2 linked regions of the Rubripirellula tenax genome follow. The protein of the gene in region 1 binds, or shares a complex with, the protein of each later gene. Links are inferred from orthologs where the notes say so. Each region holds a gene or a part of one and is shown on either strand. Other genes may lie near its edges.

What was found.
Region 2: the proteins of accC (region 1) and accD are in contact, whole or in part, in a solved structure (PDB 8UXZ), measured with the Escherichia coli proteins. The link is inferred for Rubripirellula tenax from one-to-one orthologs.

Annotation. Positions count from the first base shown.
Region 1 is NZ_SJPW01000006.1:191,783-201,139, forward strand. Bases 3,077-5,951 are described here. They hold accC (acetyl-CoA carboxylase biotin carboxylase subunit), read left to right. Parts: upstream 3,077-3,779; coding sequence 3,780-5,123; downstream 5,124-5,951. Other genes in these bases: Poly51_RS21595 (M24 family metallopeptidase), read left to right, coding at 3,077-3,193; accB (acetyl-CoA carboxylase biotin carboxyl carrier protein), read left to right, coding at 3,276-3,752; Poly51_RS21610 (hypothetical protein), read left to right, coding at 5,133-5,801; Poly51_RS21615 (elongation factor P), read left to right, coding at 5,876-5,951. In the rest of the region: Poly51_RS21580 (LpxI family protein), read right to left, coding at 1-36; lpxD (UDP-3-O-(3-hydroxymyristoyl)glucosamine N-acyltransferase), read right to left, coding at 33-1,133; Poly51_RS21590 (hypothetical protein), read left to right, coding at 1,439-2,053; more of Poly51_RS21595, read left to right, coding at 2,087-3,076; more of Poly51_RS21615, read left to right, coding at 5,952-6,439; Poly51_RS21620 (hypothetical protein), read right to left, coding at 6,454-7,482; Poly51_RS21625 (hypothetical protein), read right to left, coding at 7,479-7,994; metF (methylenetetrahydrofolate reductase [NAD(P)H]), read left to right, coding at 8,316-9,185; Poly51_RS21635 (hypothetical protein), read left to right, coding at 9,197-9,357. UniProt on the Escherichia coli protein: This protein is a component of the acetyl coenzyme A carboxylase complex; first, biotin carboxylase catalyzes the carboxylation of the carrier protein and then the transcarboxylase transfers the carboxyl group to form malonyl-CoA.
Region 2 is NZ_SJPW01000003.1:51,200-57,561, forward strand. Bases 1-2,783 are described here. They hold accD (acetyl-CoA carboxylase, carboxyltransferase subunit beta), read left to right. Parts: upstream 1-839; coding sequence 840-1,727; downstream 1,728-2,783. Other genes in these bases: Poly51_RS11150 (hypothetical protein), read left to right, coding at 1-507; Poly51_RS11160 (serine/threonine protein kinase), read left to right, coding at 1,892-2,783. In the rest of the region: more of Poly51_RS11160, read left to right, coding at 2,784-2,800; Poly51_RS11165 (hypothetical protein), read right to left, coding at 2,877-3,089; Poly51_RS11170 (hypothetical protein), read left to right, coding at 3,202-4,050; Poly51_RS11175 (hypothetical protein), read left to right, coding at 4,028-4,234; Poly51_RS11180 (RecQ family ATP-dependent DNA helicase), read right to left, coding at 4,218-5,702; Poly51_RS11185 (GspE/PulE family protein), read left to right, coding at 5,853-6,362.

The sequences.
Region 1 (9,357 bases):
CGAACGTGCCGGCCGGTAACCGAGTCGATCGATCATGCCGCACTGCGGTCCGGATGGTCGGGGAAAGTCTTCGAGTCGGCCGAATCGGATGAGCTTGATTCCGCGATCCGCGATGTCAATTGATCAAGATCGCGGCGAAGCTGTTTGACCTCACGACGCATCTCGGGCAATTTGCGTTCGACGGCCATGATTTGCATCTGTTCGCGTTGGGGAGTGGCGGGTGACCCAAGGTAGACTTGGTTGCCGACACAGTCGTCCATGACACCGGCCTGGGCACCGACGATCGCGTGATCACCCAGCGTGACGTGATCTTTCAGTCCGACTTGACCGGCAAGGATGACATAGTCGCCGGTTCGCGAACTGCCGGCGATTCCGACTTGGCTGCACAACAAGTTGTGGCGTCCGATTTGACAGTTGTGAGCGATCATTACTTGATTATCGATCTTCGTGCCCTCGCCGATTCGCGTCGCACCGTACGTGCCCCGGTCGATCGTAGCACCCGCACCGATTTCGACGTCGGATTCAATAGCGACGTAACCCAATTGGGCCGTCGGAACGTGGCGGCCGTTTTGTTGGCGATAGCCGAATCCGTGCGCACCGATGACGGTCCCGGCGTGGATGATGACTCGATCGGCAAGTTCCGTGTACTCGTAGAGCGTCACATTGGGATGGATCACACAATCGGCGCCGATCTTGCATCGCGGCATGATGACAACGCCCGGTCGGACTCGCGTACGAGGACCAATGACGACGTCGGCGCCAATCGTCACACCGGGGTGTACGGTCGCCGTGGGGTGAATGGTCGCAGTGGGATCGACCCCGTCGGCGAGTGGAGTGTCGTCGATCGCGGGTCGAAAGTGGGCAACGATTTTCGCGAAGGCTTCGTGAGGATCGGCGACGACGATTTGGGCGCACGAAATTGCTTCAGTCTCGGATGACGTCACCACCGCAAGAACTCCGGACGATTCGATCCGCGGCGCGATCGCGGCGGCTTTTTTGGGGTCGTCCAGCATGGTGATCTGGCCCGGTTGGGCTTGATCGGGCGGATTGGCACCGGTGCAGACGGTGTCTCCGACGCCACTTTTGGTGACAAGGCGACCACCTACGATTGCGGCGATTTGTGACAGTTGCATCGTTTTCCCCGCATTCGGTAGCTGACAGTAGTTCTCGACTTGCCTACCTATACAAACTGGCATCCGACGGGATCAAGGTGAAAAAACACGATGGTTGAGTCTGAGTTGGGCCAACAATCAACGATTCGGGCAGCCCTTGTGACCCCGCGGGCGGGGATCGAACTGAAAAGCAGCTCGGCACCCTGCCCTGCACCTCCTATTGATTCCTAATTCCCTTCTCCGTCCGTTCGATCCGTGTTCACGAAGGTCCGTTTGTGCTTAATTACTGACCCAGTTCTTGTCGCCCATCGCCTTCCGAGTCTTCGATGCTTCAGCCGATCCCTGTTCCGGAAAATGTGCTTGAGTACGTTTTGTCGCGTGAGGCCGCGCGGTTGCTTGATGATGCGGACGTGCGGATCACGGACTTCACCAGACGCCAGCGGCCGGCGATCGAGAACTTTGTCGTCTGTGATTTTCGATTGGTCGACGCCGCGCTGGCCTGGATCGACGATGCCGACTTGGCGTGTGGCCAACGGTTTTGCGAATGGGGAAGCGGATTCGGTGTTGTCGCGATGTTGGCGGGCCTGCGCGGTTGGGAATCGTGTGGGATTGAAGTCGAACCCGCGTTGATCGACCAAGCGCACGACTTGGCGGAGGATCACGACATTGATGTCCAGTTCGCTGCCGGAAGCTTTATCCCCGAAGGCGCCGATGAATTGCTGGACTTTGTCGAAGACATTTCTCACATCGACACCGATTGCCCTAGCGGTTACGACGAATTGGATACCGACATCGCAGATTTCGATTTGTTTTTCGCGTTTCCTTGGCCGGGCGAGCACGGGTTTTGGGAAGCGGTGTTCGAACGGTACGCGGCAACGAACGCGTTGCTGTTGACGTACCACGGCATCGAGAGCATCAAGCTGCAGCGGAAAGTTTCTTAATCATCAATTCCTCAATCTTTGGCCGTTCCACTCATGTCATCTGAAGCCCGTTTGGATCGATTGGCTCAACAACTCGCTTCGCTAGAAGTCGATGCGTTCTTGGTTACCGACGAAACCAACGTTCGTTATCTCAGCGGGTTTACCGGCGACAGTTCGTCGTTGTTGATCACGTCGGCGGGGACAACGGTTTTGTCGGACGGTCGATACGAAACTCAATTGGCCCAACAGTGTCCGAAGTTGGCCACGGCGATTCGGCCGCCCGACCAGACGCTGGTCGAATTGACGGTCGAAGTCCTGGCCGCTTCACCGCAGCGACGTGTTGCCATCGAAGCCCATCATTGGACGCTTGCTGGATTCGGCAAACTCCGTCAAGCATGCGACAGCGTCCAGTGGTCCGAGACGACGGGCGTCGTCGAAGAGTTGCGGATGATCAAGGATGCCAACGAGATCGCGATCACGCGTCGCGCGGTCGAGATCGCTCAGCGCGCGTTCGCCTCGGTACGGCCGATGTTGACCGACGCGATGACCGAGCGGTCGGTGGCTCACGAATTGGAAGCCAAAATGCGATCGCTCGGTGCCGAGGGTTGCTCGTTTGCGCCGATCGTTGCGGCCGGTCCGGCCGGTGCCCTGCCACACTATCGACCGTCGGATCTAAAACTGGGCGACCGAACGATGGGCGGCGAGCCGACTTTGTTGATCGATTGGGGAGCAAAGTATGAAGGCTACGCCAGCGACTTGACGCGGACCTTGCACCGGCCGGGCGCCAGCGATCGTTACCGACGCGCCTACGAAGCGGTCTTGGAGGCTCAGTTGGCCGCGATCGGCACGATCGGGCCAGGCGTCAAGGCCAGCGCCGTCGATGCCGTCGCCCGGGGGGTGCTGGCACGGCATGGCATGGTTGACGCTTTCAAACATGGTCTGGGGCACGGGACGGGGCTGCAAATCCACGAATCTCCGCGAATGTCGGCCAGTAGCACTGAAACACTTGCCGCCGGCATGATCATCACGGTTGAGCCGGGGGTGTATTTTGCGGGTGAATTTGGCGTTCGTATCGAAGATGACATCCTTGTGACGGATTCCGGATGCGAGGTACTGAGTGACTTGCCAAAGGGACTCGAAGATTCTGTCTGGTTGTTGTAAAACTTTGGCAGCAAACAAACGTCCCGATCCTAGAGAAGGGATATTTCCCATCAATACGAATCTACCCGACCGCGAGTCCAGCATGAGCAAAGGCGGAAAGCCAAAGGATGTGTTCGACGTCGAACGTATCCGCCAGATCATTCAATTGATGGAAGAACACGACTTGTCGGAAGTCGATCTGCAGCAAGGTGACGAGAAAATCAAGCTCGGCCGTGGTGCAAAGAACGTCTATTCACCACCTCCGGTCGCGGCCCCTGCGTACGCGGCATCTGCTCCCGCGGCGGCCGCGGGCGGATCACCACCCGAGGATGCCGGCACGTTCACGATCAACGCGCCGATGGTCGGCACCTTTTACAGCAAAGCGACTCCGGAATCGCCTTCGTTCGTGAAGGTCGGTGATCATGTCGGGCCTGATACGGTGGTTTGTATCGTCGAAGCCATGAAGGTCTTCAATGAGATTCCCGCCGAATGCAGCGGAACGATTGTGGCGGTCTTGGCAAGCGATCAAGAGCCCGTCGATTTTGGCAAGCCGATGTTCCGCGTGAAGCCGGACGCCTAATCGGTGGCCGCGAAAGCTGAGAATCCCGTGTTCAATAAAATTTTGATCGCCAACCGTGGCGAGATCGCTTTGCGCATCATCCGAGCCTGTCGCGAGATGGGCATCGGTTCCGTTGCTGTTTACAGCCAGGCCGACGCCGAGTCGATGCACGTTCGTCTGGCGGACGAAGCCTATTGCGTCGGCGGGCCGCGAAGCAGCGACAGCTATCTGAAGATCGATCAGATCATCGCCGCGGCGGAAGTGTCGGGTGCCGACGCGATTCACCCGGGATACGGCTTCTTGGCCGAGAACGCGCACTTCAACGAAGTTTGCCGGTCCAGTGGGTTCGAATTCATCGGCCCCAGTCCGACCGCGATGGAAAAACTGGGTGATAAGAACACCGCGCGCTCGATGGCGATCGCCAGCAAGGTGCCCGTGGTCCCCGGCAGCGACGGGTTGATCGACGACGACTCGCAGGCTCTCGAGATCGCAAAAAAGATCGGTTTTCCCGTGCTGATCAAAGCAACCGCAGGCGGCGGCGGCAAAGGCATGCGGGTTGCCGAGACGGAACATTCGTTGATGAAGGCGCTGGACCAAGCCCGCACCGAAGCGCAAGCAGCGTTCGGAAACGGTGGTGTTTATTTGGAACGTTATGTCGGTCGGCCAAGGCACATCGAAGTGCAAGTCATCGCCGATTCGCACGGCAATGTTTGCCACTTGTTCGAACGTGATTGCAGCGTGCAGCGCCGTCACCAAAAATTAATCGAAGAAGCGCCTAGTCCGAATCTTCCGCCCAAACGCCGCAAAGAAATTTGCGAAGCAGCGGTGCGAATGATTCGCGGGGCCGAATACACCAATGCCGGCACCGTCGAATTCATTGTTGACCAAGACGACAATTTCTACTTCATCGAAGTCAACGCGCGGATCCAAGTGGAACACCCGGTATCGGAAATGATCACCGGCGTCGATTTGATCAAAGAGCAGATTCGGGTTGCGGCGGGTTTGCCGCTGTCGTTCAAGCAGAAAGATTTGTCGGTTCGCGGGCACGCGCTCGAATGCCGGATCAATGCCGAGAACCCCGACAAGAATTTTCAACCCAACCCAGGCAAGATCACCGGCTTTTTCGCGCCCGGCGGTTTAGGTGTCCGTTTCGATTCGCACGTTTACACGGGCTATACAGTTCCGCCGCATTACGATTCGATGATCGGCAAACTGATCGTACACTGTCCGACGCGCGCCGAAGCGATCGCCACGATGCGTCGGGCGTTGGCCGAATTGCAGGTCGAAGGAATCAGCACGACAGCGGCATTTCATGACAAAGTCCTGAAGCATCCCGAGTTCGTCGCAGGCTTACACGACACGAAGTTCGTTGAACGTGAATTTTTGAATTAACGGGACGCCGTGTTTTTTTTCATCGACCCGTTCGCGATCCTGCTCGCATTGGTTCCCTTGATTGGGTACTTGATGATTTTCAGCTTCATTCGATTGTCGGGTCGGGCGTTGGTGACGACGGGCGCACGCGACATCGCAGCGCTGGCGGTCGGAATTTCTGGACTGTTGGCGGTTGGCCCCGCCGAGTTGTTTTTCCCGTCGACGGCGGCGACGCTGTTCGGGCCAGTCGTTTGGTTAGCCCTGATCGCGTTCTATTTGCTGGTCGTCGCGTTGATAACGCTAACAAGTCGGCCAAAGTTGGTCGTCTTTGGACGCTCGCCCGAGGACGTCTACCCCGCCCTGGCCCGTGCTTGCAAACGAATCGATGACAGCTCAGTCGGCGATGACCGAGCATTGCAAATTCGATTGCCAAAGTTGGGAATCCACGTTCGCGTCGATGGACAACGCGGCATGGATTACACCCGCGTGATGACATTCGAGCCCATCGGTGATCCCCGATTTTGGCAAATGTTGCTTGGGAATCTTCGCTTCGAGGTCAAGCAGGATGTCGTTGCGACGCCGCGTCGAGGGTTGGGCATGTTGGCGGTTGCCGTGTTGCTTGCCGGAGTCCTGATGTGGCAAGGATTCGGCAACCAGGAATTAGTGGTCGAGGGCTTCCGCGATTGGCTTTGGCGATAGAGAATCTGCCCCACCATTCGGTGCAGTGCCACATACTTATTCGTCCTCGACTTTCCTGTGTCGGAACCCAAGCGATGCTCGCAAAAGATATCAAGACCGGAACGGTTGTCGTCCACGACGGCAATCCCGTGATCATCCAAGGCATCAACGTCCAATCGCCGTCGGCGCGCGGTGCAGCGACCTTGTACAAGTTTCGTGCCCGCAACGTTTTGACCAAGAACAAGGTCGATATCGTTTTGAAGGGTACGGACAACTTGGACGAGGCAGACTTTTCGCGGCGTGACGTTCAGGTCACGTATAGCGACGCGACGCATCTTCATTTGATGGACAAGGAAGACTTTCAAGACTACGAATTGCCGCTCGAGGAAGTCGAAGAGGAAATGCAGTACATGCCCGAGGGTTTAGAGGGCATCCGGGCGCTGATCTATAACGACGAATGTGTCGGGCTGGATCTGCCGCCGACCGTCGAGATGACGATCACCCAGTGTGACCCTAGCGTCAAAGGCAACTCGGCCACCTCGCGAAGCAAGCCCGCCACCATGGAAACCGGGCTGGTCGTTCAAGTGCCCGAGCACATCAAAGAAGGCGAGCGGTTGAAGATTGACACGCGAACAGGAATGTTTGTTTCGCGAGCTTAGCCAGTCCAAACGTCCTACCTTGGCGCTTCGTCCGCGGCCAATTCGATCCACATCGGCATTTGGCGTGTTACCAGCATCGCTGCTTCCGGAGACACCCCGAACTGGGCGGCAAAGTCAAAGGTTCCCGAGCGGCCAGTGAATTCGGCGGTGAACTTTGGGTCCAGCAAGATATGTTGGCGAAGCCCCTCGCGATTAACGATCGACTCGACACCGGGAATCATCCCCAGTTCGCCAAGTCGTCCCGGGCCGACGCCCAGATCGCCCACCATGATGCAGTCTTCATCACCCTGGGTTTCGTAGGTGAAGTTGCGAACGCTGACGAAGACATCGTCTAGTACAGCCAATTCGCCCGAAGGTCGGTCTCGCGATGGTGGTATCGCGCGTGCGTTGATCAATGTGAAGCGAAGTGGTCGTCGACCATCGGTAAATCCGATGCGTGTTTCGAACGATCCGTACATCGGTTCAAACAGCATTCGATCTGCTTCGTCATTCACCACACCGATTGAATCGGGTACCGCGGCGATTCGGGACTTGTCCCAAACAAACGCGTAGGATTGGAATTGTCCGCGCCGTCCGACTGGCTTGCTGATATTGACGCCGTAGTCGCCGCCCGACGCGGTCATCTTTTCGACCGCATCGCGAATCGGCGTGGCGTCGCCGCCATCGATACCTTGAACCGCAACAACATCGAATTGCGCCAAGATGCGGGCCAGCAACCGAATTTGTTCTGGTGCCACCAACGTGGCGTCCGCGAATCCTTCCAGCGCGATCGTTGCCACGCGAATGGTTTCGTTCGATTTGCCATTGTCGCCAAAGCCGACCGGCGTCAAGTCAACTTTCGAATCGGCGGCCAATGCATCGCTTGATCCGATCCCGTCCAGGGACGATAGGTTGATGCGCCCTGACATCAAAAAGCCAGCCAAGACGACGATTGTGACGACCGTCGCAATGGGGCCCAACCAACGCACCAGGGGGACGTCGATGGAAACGCTGCTGATTCGGCTTCGTCGTCGCCGACGCATGCTGCCGAAGATGCCCGTCACGCTGCCTCGCCGATCATTTCAAGGGCTTCGGCAACCAGTCGTTGCAACCGGGGCGGCGCGTCTTCGGCGGTTCGACGCAGCGTGATTGCGGCCGAAGCAGCCGAAGGACCGATTTGGCTGAGTGCCCAAGCAGCGCGTTCTCGTGCCGGCAAATACAGCGAGTCGCCGAGGCAAATTTCGAGCGCGTCGACGGCAACGCGAGTTTTTGGTGCGACATCGGGGCCGAGCCGGCCAAGCATGGTGGCGGCCCAGTAACACACTTCGCCTTCTTCGCCGCCCGCCAATAAATCGGCCAGTTCCTCGACATCCGACGCGACTGGTGCGATGGCGACTTCCAACAGTTCGGCCGCCCATCGGCGAACTTCGTCGTCACGGCATCCGGCAAGCCGAACGACGGCCGCGGTATAGCCCCTCAGCTCGGTTTGTTCTGCCATTTCTTGCAAAGCGGATGCCTGATCGCTGGCCGAGGTGCTGGTCAATCGTTCGGACCAAGATCGAGTTTCGGCTGACATATTTGGGCTCTCCGTCGCTTTGCGAGCAGTGGGGTGGTTTGGCCGAATGAGCGGACATACTGACAAATTCGCCAGCAGACGACTACAATTGGGTTTGTTCTCTGGTACGGAAAATTGAGTGTTTCACACAAGAGCTTTTCGATGAAACTAGCACTCGATTTTGCCGGGATTGCCGGTCGAGCGTGGAATGGTACTGTCCGCGGGGATTTTTTCTTCGCCTCGAATGCGGTCAAGTAACCAAAGGCGGCTTCGTTTGCAGGCTTCAGTTGGGCAATGAGCCGTCCATCCGACGAATAAACTGTTATTTCTTTAGGAAATCTGATGAGCCTTCTTTCACACTACAACGAATCGCGACCCGCGATTTCGTTTGAACTGTTTCCGCCCAAGACCGAAGAAGGCATGGAAGTGCTTTGCGACAATGTGCGTCAATTGTGCGAGTTCAAGCCAAGCTATTTCACATGCACGTACGGCGCCGGTGGTTCGACGCGCGGAACGACATTGTCAGTGCTCCAAAGAGTGCGTGAGATCACGAATTTGCCGGTCGCGTCTCACCTGACGTGCGTCGGTTCGACGGTGGCCGAACTGGAATCCTATCTTGCCGAAGCCGTCGCCCAAGGTGTGGACTACATCGTTGCGCTTCGCGGTGATCCGCCCAAGGGAACCGACAAGTTCGTCGCCGTTGAAGGTGGTTTGAATTACGCCAACGAATTGGTCGAAGTGATTCAAGGCAAGTTCTCGAATCTCGGTATCGCGGTTGCGGGGTACCCCGAAGTCCACCAAGAGGCGCCCGATGCGAAAACCGATTTGGAAAATTTGAAGCGCAAGGTTGATGCCGGCGCCGACATCGTCGTCACTCAATTGTTTTACGACAACATCGACTATTTTCGTTTCCGTGACCGATGTGTGGCTGCCGGTATCAACGTGCCGATCGTGCCCGGCATCCTGCCCGTAACGAATTTCAAGCAGGCCCAACGGATCGCTTCGATGTGCAAAGCCGGAATTCCCTACGATCTCGAAAAAGCGATGAATGCGACGGATGACCCACAATCGCAATTTGAAATCGGCGTCGAACATGCACGTCAGCAAACGATCAACTTGATCGAAAACGGTGTTCCCGGCATTCACTACTATGTGCTGAACAAGAGCGACGCCGCCAAGGCGCTTCTTGACGGGATTCAAATGGTCGGTTGATCCATTCGGCGATGAACGTGCCAACGCCTGTATGCCTTCCTCCGTTTCTTTGCCACACCTTGGATGAAGCCGAGGCGTTGGGACGACACGAATTCGTGTCTCGCCGTGACATCAACGCGTTCGTTGACGATGAATCTCAAGTTGACGCTTGTCGCCGAGCGTTTGACTCATC
Region 2 (6,362 bases), on another replicon or contig:
GACCGCGTGGACGAACCGCACATGACCGGCGGCAAGGCCGAATTGATGCAACGTTTCGTTTGGCCGATTCTGGACAACAAACTTTTGAAGCACCCCGGTATCGGTTTCAAGATTTTCTTGCCGCAAGAGCTGCACCGCGATATCGAACGCGAGACTCGTGAATTTCATGAACGGGCCCGGCTGGATAAGCAAAACGTCATCCCGGCGTTCCAGTGGACCGGCGAGGCGCTCTACGACCTGGCCCGTGCCCGGATGTTGGCGTGCGCCGCAGACGGACGGTCGCCGGAACCAAAGGACTTGTTCGCCGACGATGTAAGTTACGAACGATTGCTGGCCGCATTCCAGTCGCTACGCGTGCCTCGTCATCTGTTTCGGCTGCTCTATCGCGTGCTGGTCGATCACTGCAACCGGCACACCGATGCCCAACCGGTCTTCAAGATCAACGGCCAAACGTTCGAGTCGGCGCTAGCCGTCTACAGCCGTGATTCCGAAGTCACCAACGGTTAACCCGGTGGATCGCACAGGAAAACACACAATTTGAGGGCTGGCGGATGAGGTTTCATCGCCGCCCCCGATGACGCGGAATTCGACGCCGAATGGCCGATCCGGTATCCGACTTGCCGCCGTGCCGCGATTTGGTACGCTACGGGACCGAATCGGACTTTCGTTTTCGACGGGAAGATTATGCCTTGATGTCGAACGACGCTCTGTTTTCGACGCAATACCATGGGAGATTTGACTAGGTGGGTACTAAGAGAACGGGAAAAGGTCGACGAAAAGTGGGACGTAAAAAACGCCGTATGCGAGCGAAAATTCGTCACCGCAAGAAATAATTTTGCATGTCCACTGTCGATTCCAACCCTGCTGGTCCCGCGATGTCTGAGGAAACACCCGTGTCATCGTCCGACGATACACCCGTGCCACCAAAGAAACGCGGTGTGCCGGAAGGACTTTGGCTGAAGTGTCCGGGATGCGGATCGTCGGTTTACAAAAAAGAAGTCGAACAACGGCTGAACGTTTGCCCCAAGTGCGAACATCACTTTTACGTTTCGGCAATTGATCGAATCGCTCAAGTGTTGGACGAAGGCACGTTTGAGCCGATGAACGAATCCCTTCGGCCGGTCGACCCGCTGGAGTTTTCGGATCGACGAAAGTACGCCGACCGGCTTGTCGGCGAGCAAAAACGCACGGGTTTGACCGATGCTGCGATGACGGGAACCGGAATGGTTCGGGCTCGTCGAGTGGCGTTTGCGGTCACCGATAGTGCGTTCATCATGGGAAGCATGGGCTCGGTGGTCGGCGAACGCCTGACGCGTTTGATCGAACGTGCCACGGACGACGGGCTGCCACTGATCATCATCTCGGCGTCGGGCGGCGGTGCCCGAATGCACGAAGGAATCCTGTCGCTGATGCAGATGGCGAAGGTCTCCGCGGCACTTGCACGCTATGACGAGTCCGGCGGACTGTTCATCAGCGTTTTGACCAACCCAACCATGGGTGGCGTCGCCGCAAGTTTCGCATCGCTTGGCGATTTGGTGTTCGCCGAACCCAAAGCTCTGATTGGGTTCGCCGGGCCACGGACCATCAAAGCCACCATCGGAATCGAATTGCCTGAGGGATTCCAAACCAGCGAATTCCTCCTCGAACACGGCTACATCGACCGAATCGTCACACGCAAGCACCTCAAGAGCGAAATCGCCCGCGCAATCGACTATTGCGGAAAATAGCGGGATAGGTGACAGGCTTCAGGTCACAGGTAACAGGTTTCGGGGCATAGGCACCTGGAATCCAGTTTCAGCTTGCCCAATCTGGACCTAAACTAAAGGGGGTTGAGTCATCGCTTTTTCCTGTCACCTGTCACCTAAAACCTGTCACCTACTCCTACTCCGCCATGAGTCTTTTCGATTCCATCAAGTCCGCGTTCAAATCCGGCCCCAGCACGGGCGGACGGATTGACGTTGCCGGACGGTTCGCCCGCCAGCGGACGGCAGTGACGGGAACGATGGCCAACTTTTTCGTCGCGAAAGATCGCGAACACAACGACCGGATGGTCGGAGTGAAGATTCTGGATATCGAAAAGATGGAGTTGTTCGAGGCTCGATTCAAAGGCCTGAACAAACCGTCCGAAGGCCAAATCGCGATGCAAATGAAGCATCCCAAGGTCGTCGAAACCTACGAAATCGGAACGTCGCTGAAGGGCGAACCGGTCATTGTGATGGAATACGTCGGTGGACCGAGTCTTCAAAACATCGTCGTTCAAAAGCAAGAACATCATGTGACGGGACGCCGAATGCTGATGATTCGGGATATGGCCGAATCGCTGAAATATGTCCACAGCCAAGGCTTCATTCACCGAGACATTTGCCCGCGAAACTTCATTTGCTTGCCGGAAACGACCGGTGTCAAACTGATCGACTTCGGGCTGACGGTCCCTGCAACCGCCCCTTTTATGGTTGCCGGCAATCGGACGGGGACGCCGCTTTACATGTCTCCAGAGATCGTTCGCCGACGACCGACCGACAAACGCGTCGACATTTTCTCGTTTGGCGTGACGTGTTACTGCCTCGTTTGTTTTTTTCACCCCTGGCAGAGCGAGATGCTCAACGGGCGAGCAGCGCTCCAACACGATTCGAGGCCTCCCAAAGACCTGATCGAGCGATGCCCCAACGTCGACCCGCGACTGGCGCGGACCATCATGAACGCGCTCAATCCCGTGGTCGAACAGCGAACGGAGGACATGGATCAATTTCTGCACGGAATCCGAAACGTCGAAAAGGCCTTCGTCGATTCGGACGCCTAACAGCCTGTTGAAAAAGGGGTCTGACCCTCTCCGACGTTCGACGTCCCCTAAGTCAGCCCCTTTTTTCAACAGGCTGCTAATCGGGCCGCAGCAAAACGAAGTCAATTCCCTTGCCCGACTGGTCGAAAAAGACCGTAGGCCACCACCGGATGGCTGTTCCAGCGCGGCAAAAGCTCCTCAAAACGGAAAAATTGGCATAATCGGCACGACCGATTCCCGATGCGTATCCGGCCGGCGCCGTGTATTTGGTTCCGATTCGGTAAAAGGTGCCGGCAATGGCGGTTTTCATAGCGAATTCGTTGACACTCGTTTTTCCGCGTAACTATACTTCGGGGGCGTGGTAATTCAGGCAAGATTGCCCGCACGTCCCTTGTCGATCTCGTCGTTAACGGAAAACACCCATGACCCTACTTGGGAAGTCCTTCACAGCTCTCATTTTGATTCTCAGCGCCGTCTTTATGGTTTTGGCGCTGGCAGTCAATGCGTCCCACCGTAATTGGCGAGACGTTGTTCTGACCGGTGTCAACGGACAACCGGGGCTGAAGTCTCAGATCGAAGCGATCTCACGTGAGAACGAACAGCTCACGATCCAGAAAGAGCGAAGTCAATCGTCGCTTGATCGTGAACAAGCCGCCCGCCGTACCGCGCTGGCCGCCCTGCAGACTCAACTCGACCAACTCAAGAGTGACCTGCAACAAAGCGAAGCGAGCGTTCAAAAATTGACCGCGCAAGTTCAAGAGCTCACACAAATTGACTTGAGTCGCGCTCAAGAATTGGAGCGCCTGACCGCAGACAACTCGAGCCTTCGCCAGAAGGTTCGCGACGAACAACAGAGTCGCGATAGCCTGTTCACGCAGACGCTCGAATTGACCGACCAAATGAACAAACTGCGAGGCTTCAAGCAACAGCTCGAAGAACGCAACGCTCAACTGATGTCGCAAGTCACGCGATTTGAAGAAGTCGTCGCATCGAAGGGCATCGACATCAATGCACCGCTGGACGGTGCACCGCCGATGCGGAACGGCAAGATTCTTGAAATCGATCGCCCACGTCGCTTGACGTTGGTTTCAATCGGCTACGACGAAGGACTGCGAGAAGGCCACTTCTTGGAAGTAACCCGAAACGGTCGCTATATCGGCAAGATGAAAATCCGCAAGACCGAACCGGACCGTGCGGTCGCCGAGATCTTGGAAGACTACAGCGAAGGCATCATGCAGGAGAACGACCGTGTCGACACAACCCTCGATTGAAAATAGTGGCAAGCAGCCACCAAGCGTCTACACGGTCATGCTTCTGCTAAGCATGCTGTTCATGTTGATCGCCGTCATTGCGATGTGGATTGAATTGAACCGTTGGGCGCCGGACTATTACCGAACCAACACGGCGAACCCGTCGGTGATGGTGATGCCCGTGCAAACTACGCTGTTGGCGTAGGGTTTTCATTTTCGGTGAAACCGTCACCCATAAAGTAGCGGTTGAGAAACTCTTTGCGGTCACCTTCTTCGGCCGCCAATTGGACCATCGCATACAAACGCTGCTGATCGCGGCGTTTTTTATGCGCCAGTGCTTCGTCGTCTGAAAAGTACGACGGCAAAGGACCAAGGATGTCAAAGCACTCTGGTTCATGCGGGCCTGCGATGACGCCGTGACGATCCAGCATCGCGATCGCCGTCGCCAATCGATGATCATGTCGGCTAACCCGCTGCAACCGATCGTTAAGCCACTGAAGCCCGAAGGCTCGGCATGGCTCAGGGTGCTCGACCATCGTGGTGTATACCCGACCGTAAAAATCAGCATCCGGGTTGGACCATTCAATGAATTGCATTTGCGTCATCAAGTCCGACTGGTCATACAGCCACCGACACAAACTCGGCTTACCGTCGCGGCCCGCTCGCCCGATCTCTTGATAGTACGACTCGATCGACCCCGGTGTTTCGGCGTGAATGACAACGCGAACGTCTTCCTTATCAACACCCATCCCAAACGCGGGTGTCGCCAACACGATGTCCGCATCACCGGCCATGAATTCGTCCTGAACGCGTCGACGCCGATGGCGAGGAACATCGCCGTGATAGACGACGTGGTCGATTCCGCGTTGGCGAAAATCGTCGCTGAATCGTTCCAACGTTTTGATCAGCGAGAAATAAACGATGACGCTTCCGCCGCGGTACTCGGTATCGTCCAAGGCGTCCCCGATGACGATTAGCTTTTCCTCTTCATCGAAAACCGGTTGCACGTCCAACTTCAAATTCGGTCGATCAATTCCCTCGTGGAACAACTTGATTGAATTCTCATCCAGCCGCAGTTGCCGGCGAATGTCGTCGCGACATTCCGCGGTGGCCGTCGCAGTCAAAGCGATCGTGACGGGGTCGCCCAAAGACCGTCGAATGTCACCGACCCGCGAATAGTCGGGGCGAAAATCGTGGCCCCATTGGCTGACGCAATGCGCTTCGTCGATCGCCAACAACCGAACGCGTCGCTTCGACAGAGCTTCTCGAAAGTCGTCTTTGCGAAACCGTTCCGGCGTCACATATATCAACCGATATTTTCCATCGGCCAATTCCTGATAACGCTGTAAACGAGTGGGGCGATCAAGTGACGAGTTGATAAAGGCCGCATCCATGCCTCGGCGCACCATGGAATCCACCTGATCATGCATCAACGCCACCAGAGGGGAAAGAACCAATACTAAATTTTCTCCATCCGCCTTCATCGCTAGCGCAGGAATCTGGTAACACAATGATTTGCCCATCCCCGTGGGCATGACCACCAATGCATTTTGTCCCGAACAAACATGGTCAATGATCGCTCGCTGGCTTCCGCGAAACGACGGGTAACCAAAGTGTGTTTCCAAAAGTCCCAACGCGTCATCGGCCGGAATTGATAATCTGTGCTCTGTCATGCCAAAATCTTTGCAATCACGTCGCGGATCGTCCATAGTCATGCCAATGGAAATTGGCCGATTCGCACAGCCCAAAGTTCGAGGCTTCCAATTTGCTCCTAAGTCGCGACACCCTAAGATTTCCAGCCCTTACACGACGAAGACTTCAAGATGAGCACCAACGACAAGATTGACTTCCAACCTCTTCATGGTGAAACGGAACTATCACCGCCCGAGGTTTACGCCGCTAATTTGGTCGAATGGGCCGTCGAGCGTCACGCCAGCGATTTGTTTATCTCGGATTCAGAATCCAGTGTTTTGGTTTCGATTCGTCGCCTAGGAAAAATTGAACCCGTTCGACAACTCGCTCGACAATATGGAAAGCGATTGCAGGGCCACCTTCGCGTCCTCGCCGGTGCCGATGCCGGCGAGTCGATCCGTCCGTCCGACGGCCGGGGAGTCTTGGCCACGCCCGACGGCAGCCTCATCGACTTGCGATTGAGCTCCATTCCGACACTCTATGGACAAGACGTTGCAATACGCTTGTTCGACCCGATTCGTGGCGCACGATCGATCGAAAATCTCGGATATGACGATTCCGAAATGCAAACCATTGTGGATCTGATCCATCGGCCATCGGGTTTGATTTTGGTCGCCGGCCCGGTCGCGAGCGGTAAATCT